Paraburkholderia bryophila: one gene and its partner. The protein of the gene in region 1 interacts with the protein of each later gene in a pairwise test. Links are inferred from orthologs where the notes say so. Each region holds a gene or a part of one and is shown in the gene's direction. Other genes may lie near its edges.

Region 1 (3,159 bases):
CAAGGCGCGGTGCAGCCGGTGCGCAGCCCGTTTGCCCGGGTGCTTTCGGACGCGGCGGCTACGCGTGGCCTGGCGATGACGGCGGGTGTGGAAACCGGCGCGCCGCCGGCATCGTTCGCGACGCTGCGGGCAGCGAATGCGGGCGGCGGCATGACTCAGCCGGCTAACGCGGCCGGCTCGGCCAACGTGAACAACGCGCCGCCCATACCGCACACCGACGGCGTCACCCTCGTCGAACTCGACCCCTTCTCCGCGCCCTACATCGAGCAGGACTGGGCGCGCTGGAACGACGCCTTCGCCGCGCTGCAAACCGACTGGTTCGACCCCGTGCTCGCCGCGCTGCAATCCGGCGAACTCGGCGAACTCGGCCTGACCCTGTGCGGCGACACCGGCTCGGTGACGCTCACGGTCACGCGCGGCGACCTGCGCAAATTCTGGCGGCGGCGGCTGCTCGCGTCGCTCTTCATCGAATGATTGATTGCATGCGATCGATCGCATGACCCACGGCCTCTCCGAATGACTCGAATCGTTACGCGCGCCGGCTCCCCCGTCGACGCCGAAGTGCTCACCCGCCACGGCCTGCATCCGGTGCTCGCGCGTCTCTACGCAGCGCGCGGCGTGTGCATGCCGGATGAAATCGAAACCGGCCTTGCGCGGCTCGTACCGCCCGCCGGCCTCAAAGGCTGCGAAGACGCCGCCGCACTGCTCGCCGACGCGATCCAGCAGAAGCGCCGCATGCTGGTGGTCGCCGACTACGATTGCGACGGCGCCACCGCCTGCGCGGTCGCGGTGCGCGGCCTGCGCATGTTCGGCGGCCAGATCGACTATCTGGTGCCGAACCGCTTCGAATACGGCTACGGCCTGACGCCGGAGATCGTCGCGCTCGCCGCGCGCAACCCGTCGGGCAAACCGGAATTGCTGATCACGGTCGACAACGGCATCGCCAGCGTCGACGGCGTGGAAGCGGCCAACGCGCTCGGCATCGACGTACTGGTCACCGATCACCACCTGCCTGGCGACGAACTGCCGGCCGCCCGCGCGATCGTCAATCCGAACCAGCCGGGCTGCACCTTCCCGAGCAAATGCATTGCCGGGGTCGGCGTGATGTTTTACGTGCTGCTGGCGTTGCGCGCCGAATTGCGCCGTCGCGGCGCATTCGGCGACGACTTTCCGGAGCCGCGTCTGGACGGCCTGCTCGATCTGGTGGCGCTCGGCACGGTCGCCGACGTCGTCAAGCTCGACGGCAATAACCGCGTGCTGGTCGCTCAGGGCTTGCAGCGCATCCGCAAAGGCAAGATGCAGCCGGGCATTGCCGCGCTGTTTCGCGCCGCCGCGCGCGAGGCGCGCAGCGCGTCGGGCTTCGACCTCGGCTTCGCGCTCGGGCCGCGGCTGAATGCCGCGGGCCGGCTGTCGGACATGTCGCTCGGGATCGAATGCCTGACCACCGACGACATCGGCCGCGCGTGGGATCTCGCGCAACAACTCGACACGATGAACCGCGAGCGCCGCGAAATCGAAGCCGGCATGCAACAGCAGGCGCTTGAAGATCTCTCCGCGATCAACCCGGAAGGCGCGACCACCATCACGCTGTTCAATCCCAGTTGGCATCAGGGCGTGATCGGCATCGTCGCGGGCCGCCTGAAGGAGAAATTCCACCGGCCGTCGTTCACCTTCGCGCTCGCCGACGACAGCGGCCAGACCGTCAAGGGTTCGGGCCGCTCGATCGCGGGTTTCCATCTGCGCGACGCGCTCGATCTGATCTCGAAGCGCGAGCCGGGCCTGATCGCCAAATTCGGCGGCCACGCGATGGCCGCGGGCCTGACACTCGCCGCCGCCGACGTGCCGCGCTTCACCGCCGCGTTCGAGGCGGTCGGCCGCGAATGGCTGTCCGAAGAGGCGCTGTCGCGCACCGTGGAAACCGACGGCGAACTCGAAGACGCCTACTTCACGCCGCAATTCGTCGAAATGCTCGACGCCGCCGTGTGGGGCCAAGGCTTCCCGGCGCCGGTGTTTTCGGGCGAATTCGACATTGCGTCGCAGGCGCTGGTGAAGGACAAGCATCTGAAGCTGCAACTGGTGCGCGGCCGCCAGCGCTTCAACGCGATCTGGTTCAACCACACCGACACGCTGCCCGCGCGCACCACCGTCGCTTACCGGCTCGCCAGCGATACGTGGAACGGCGTGTCGCGCGTGCAACTGATCGTCGAGCACGCGGCGAGCTGAGGCCATTGAGCAAACTGAGCGGGTGCGCGGCAAGCTGACCGCGTCCGCCGGATCGGCTCCCGTGCGCTGCGCCCAAAGCGGCGAAATTCTCCGCAAAATCAACCCCAAACCCGCGCCGGATCGCTCAAGAGTGATCGGCGCGGCACGCCGATCGGCTATAATTTCCCCTTTTTACGAAGCTATAAAAGATCGACATGGAAGCGGAACGTCTCAACGCGATCGAAGCCTCTCTGGTAGACCTGCGCGCGCGCGCGGCCGACCTACGGGGGTATCTTTGACTACGACGACAAAGCACTGCGTCTAATCGAAGTCAACCGGGAACTCGAAGACCCGACCGTCTGGAACGACTCGAAACACGCCCAGGCCCTCGGCCGGGAAAAGAAGCTGCTCGACGACACGGTCAGCAAACTCACGGCGCTGCACGACGACCTGCGCGACGCGCTCGACCTGTTCGAGATGGCCCGTGAAGAAAGCGACGACGAAACGCTGATCGCCTGCGAAACCGACGCACAAGGCCTGGAGGCGCGCGTCGGCGACATGGAATTCCGTCGCATGTTCTCGCATCCGGCGGACCCGAACAACGCGTTCCTGGACATCCAGGCCGGCGCCGGCGGCACCGAGGCGTGCGACTGGGCCTCCATGCTGCTGCGCCAGTATCTGCGCTACTGCGAGCGCAAGGGCTTCAAGACCGAACTGCTGGAGCAGACCGACGGCGACGTCGCGGGCATCAAGAACGCAACGATCAAGATCGAAGGCGAATACGCGTACGGCTTCCTGCGCACCGAAACCGGCGTGCACCGCCTCGTGCGCAAGTCGCCGTTCGACTCGTCGGGCGGCCGTCATACGTCGTTCTCGTCGGTGTTCGTGTACCCGGAAATCGACGATTCGATCGAAGTGGACATCAACCCGGCCGATCTGCGCATCGACACGTACCGC
Region 2 (3,560 bases), 1.8 Mb from region 1 along the record:
GATCGCCGAGCGCGTCAACGAGCCCGACACGCTGTTCGTCGCCTGCCTGTGCGCGGAGTGGTGCGGAACCTGTCGCGACTATCAGGACGCCTTCGACAAGCTGGCCGATCGTCACCCGGATATCTGTTTCGCATGGATCGACATTGAAACCCATGCGGACCGTTTCGACGATCTGGACGTCGAGAATTTCCCGACCATCCTGATCGAAGACTCGGTCACGACACGATTCTTCGGCACGGTATTGCCACAGGCGGCGATTGTGGAACGGATGTTGTCGGATCTGACGGCCGTGCCCGGCGTCAGCGGCGCGCCTAAATTGCGGCCGGCGCTCCAGGTGGCCTGATGAGGCAGCCTGAAACCGCAACGCCCAAGCCTTGCGGCACAAGCGTTGCGAGCAGGTCACGGCGTGTTTTCCATAACTTGCCCGAGCGCGGAGCCCGCAATTAAGATGGCGCGCTTTTATGGCACTTGACACGTCGCCTTCGCGGCGTGTGCTATAAAGCGGTCGTTAATGGGTCGCAAAGGTCGCAAACGAGGGTCGCGCGAATAACCGCGCACTCAAGGCCATCAACCCGGATCTACCAACCTCACATCGAGTCATGTCCAAAGCACTGATCATCGCCGAAAAGCCTTCCGTCGCGAACGACATCGCGAAGGCTTTGGGCGGCTTTACCAAGCATGACGAATACTACGAAAGCGACGACTACGTCCTTTCCTCGGCAGTCGGCCACCTGCTGGAAATCGCCGCGCCCGAAGACTATGAAGTCAAACGCGGCAAGTGGAGTTTCGCCAATCTGCCTGTCATTCCGCCGCATTTCGACCTCAATCCGATCGCCAAGAGCGAGTCGCGCCTGAAGGTGCTGACCAAGCTGCTCAAGCGTAAAGACGTCGACCGCCTGATCAACGCATGTGACGCGGGGCGCGAGGGCGAGCTGATTTTCCGCCTGATCGCGCAACACGCGAAGGCCAAACAGCCGGTGCAGCGCCTGTGGCTGCAATCCATGACGGCCGGCTCGATCCGCGACGGCTTCGCCCGTCTGCGTAGCGACGAAGAGATGCAGCCGCTGGCCGATGCCGCGCGTTGCCGCTCGGAAGCCGACTGGCTGGTCGGCATCAACGGCACGCGGGCCATGACCGCTTTCAATAGCAAGGGCGGCGGCTTCTTCCTGACCACGGTCGGGCGGGTGCAGACGCCGACGCTGTCGATCGTGGTCGAGCGCGAAGAAAAAATTCGCCGCTTCGTGGCGCGCGACTATTGGGAAGTGAAGGCGGAGTTCGTCTGCGCCGGCGGTTTCTACGAAGGCCGTTGGTACGATCCGAAATTCAAGCGCGACGAGTTCGATCCGGAAAAGCGCGATTCGCGTCTGTGGGCGCTGCCCGCGGCCGAAACGATCGTTGCCGCCTGCCGCGGCCAGATCGGCAAGGTCAGCGAAGAATCGAAGCCGTCCACGCAACTCTCGCCGGCGCTGTTCGACCTGACCAGCCTGCAACGCGAGGCCAATGGCCGCTTCGGCTTCTCCGCGAAAAACACGCTGGGCCTCGCCCAGGCGCTGTACGAAAAGCACAAGGTCCTGACCTATCCCCGTACCGACGCGCGCGCGCTGCCGGAAGACTATCTGGATACGGTCAAAGACACGCTCGGCATGCTCAAGGAGAGCAACAACTATCTGCCGTTTGCCAAGCAGGTGTTGGACAAGGGCTGGGTGAAGCCGAACAAGCGCATCTTCGACAACTCGAAGATCAGCGATCACTTCGCAATCATCCCGACGGCGCAAGCGCCGAAGAACCTCTCCGAGCCGGAACAGAAGCTCTACGACCTGGTCGTGAAGCGGTTCCTGTCGGTGTTCTTCCCGGCCGCCGAATATCGCGTGACGACGCGGATCACGGAAGTGGTCGGCCATCACTTCAAGACGGAAGGCAAGGTACTGGTCGAGCCGGGCTGGCTGCAGGTCTACGGCCGCGAAATCAGCGGTGAAGACGCGAACCTCGTGCCGGTGCAGAAGGACGAGAAGGTCAAGACCGACAAGATCGCCGCCCAGCAACTGGTGACGAAGCCGCCCGCACGCTACAACGAAGCGACCTTGCTGTCGGCCATGGAAGGCGCAGGCAAGCTCGTCGAAGACGACGAACTGCGCGAAGCGATGGCGGCCAAGGGGCTCGGCACGCCGGCCACGCGCGCCGCGATTATCGAAGGTCTGCTCGGCGAAAAGTATCTGATCCGCGAAGGCCGCGATCTGATTCCGACCGCCAAGGCATTCCAGTTGATGACGCTATTGCGCGGCCTCGGCGTGAAAGAACTGACCGCACCGGAATTGACCGGCGAGTGGGAATACAAGCTCTCGCAAATGGAACGCGGCAACCTGCCGCGCGACGCGTTCATGCAGGAAATCGCCCGCATGACGCAGACCATCGTCAAGCGCGCGAAAGAATACGATTCCGACACGATCCCGGGTGATTACGCGACGTTAGAGACGCCGTGTCCGAACTGCGGCGGTCAGGTGAAGGAAAACTACCGGCGCTTCGCCTGCTCGAAATGCGAGTTTTCGATTTCGAAGATTCCGGGTGGACGCCAGTTCGAAATTCCGGAAGTCGAAGAGCTGCTGCAGAACAAGACGATCGGGCCGCTGTCGGGTTTCCGCAGCAAGATGGGCCGTCCGTTCTCGGCGATTCTGAAGCTGTCGCTCGACGACGAGATCAAGAACTACAAGCTCGAGTTCGACTTCGGCCAGGATTCGGGCGGCGAAGATGGCGAACCGCCTGATTTCTCCGACCAGCAGTCGGTGGGCGCGTGTCCGAAGTGCAAGGGCCGCGTGTTCGAACACGGCATGAGCTATGTCTGCGAGAACTCGGTTGCGAATCCGAAGACCTGCGACTTCCGTTCGGGCAAGGTGATCCTGCAGCAGGAAATGTCCCGCGAACAGATGGCGAAGCTGCTCGAAGAAGGCCGTACGGACCTGCTGACGAACTTCAAGTCGTCGCGCACCGGTCGCAACTTCAAGGCGTTCCTCGTCAAGCAGAACGACGGCAAGATCGGCTTCGAGTTCGAGAAGAAGGAACCGTCCGCCAAGACAGTGGCGAAAAACGCGGCGGCGAAGTCGGCTGCCAAGGCGGCGCCGGATTCGGAATCGGACGACGACGAAGGGTCTGTCGCGGTGAAGGCCGTGCCGGCTGCCAAGAAGATCGCAGCGAAGAAAGCGCCTGCGGCCAAGAAGGCGGCCACTAAAACTGCAGCGGCAGCCAAGAAAGCACCGGCGAAGAAAACCGTGGCGCGTAAAACCGGCTCCTGATCCAGGCCACCAAGGCTGGAGGCAGCGTTTGCTTCCAGCCAGCTTCATAGATTTGGAGTCGCGCAGTCTCCGCCGCGCCACGAAAAAAGGCGCAGTCACTTCCGTGACTGCGCCTTTTTCTTTGTCCGCCGGAGCGCGGCTATTGCGCGCCGCGCCCGGCTTCCGAGCCTGATCGATCCACCCGCACTTACAGCGGCGACAAAACCGTCGGTCGCGCGCGAGCGGTCGTCGTGGCCAACGTCGTGGTCGGCATCGGCGATAACTCGCTGTCCA

Evidence for each region.
Region 2: the proteins of recJ (region 1) and GGD40_RS12250 interact in binary tests that used the Escherichia coli proteins (3 or more experiments, as listed by UniProt). The link is inferred for Paraburkholderia bryophila from one-to-one orthologs.

The regions. Positions count from the first base shown.
Region 1 is NZ_JACCAS010000001.1:4,551,866-4,555,024, reverse strand. Bases 28-2,869 are described here. They hold recJ (single-stranded-DNA-specific exonuclease RecJ), read left to right. Parts: upstream 28-516; coding sequence 517-2,223; downstream 2,224-2,869. Other genes in these bases: GGD40_RS20430 (regulator), read left to right, coding at 28-474. Outside these bases: more of GGD40_RS20430, read left to right, coding at 1-27. UniProt on the Escherichia coli protein: Single-stranded-DNA-specific exonuclease.
Region 2 is NZ_JACCAS010000001.1:2,753,729-2,757,288, forward strand. The notes cover bases 245-3,487. They hold GGD40_RS12250 (DNA topoisomerase III), read left to right. Parts: upstream 245-599; coding sequence 600-3,287; downstream 3,288-3,487. Other genes in these bases: GGD40_RS12245 (thioredoxin family protein), read left to right, coding at 245-343; GGD40_RS12255 (LysR family transcriptional regulator), read right to left, coding at 3,475-3,487. Outside these bases: more of GGD40_RS12245, read left to right, coding at 1-244; more of GGD40_RS12255, read right to left, coding at 3,488-3,560.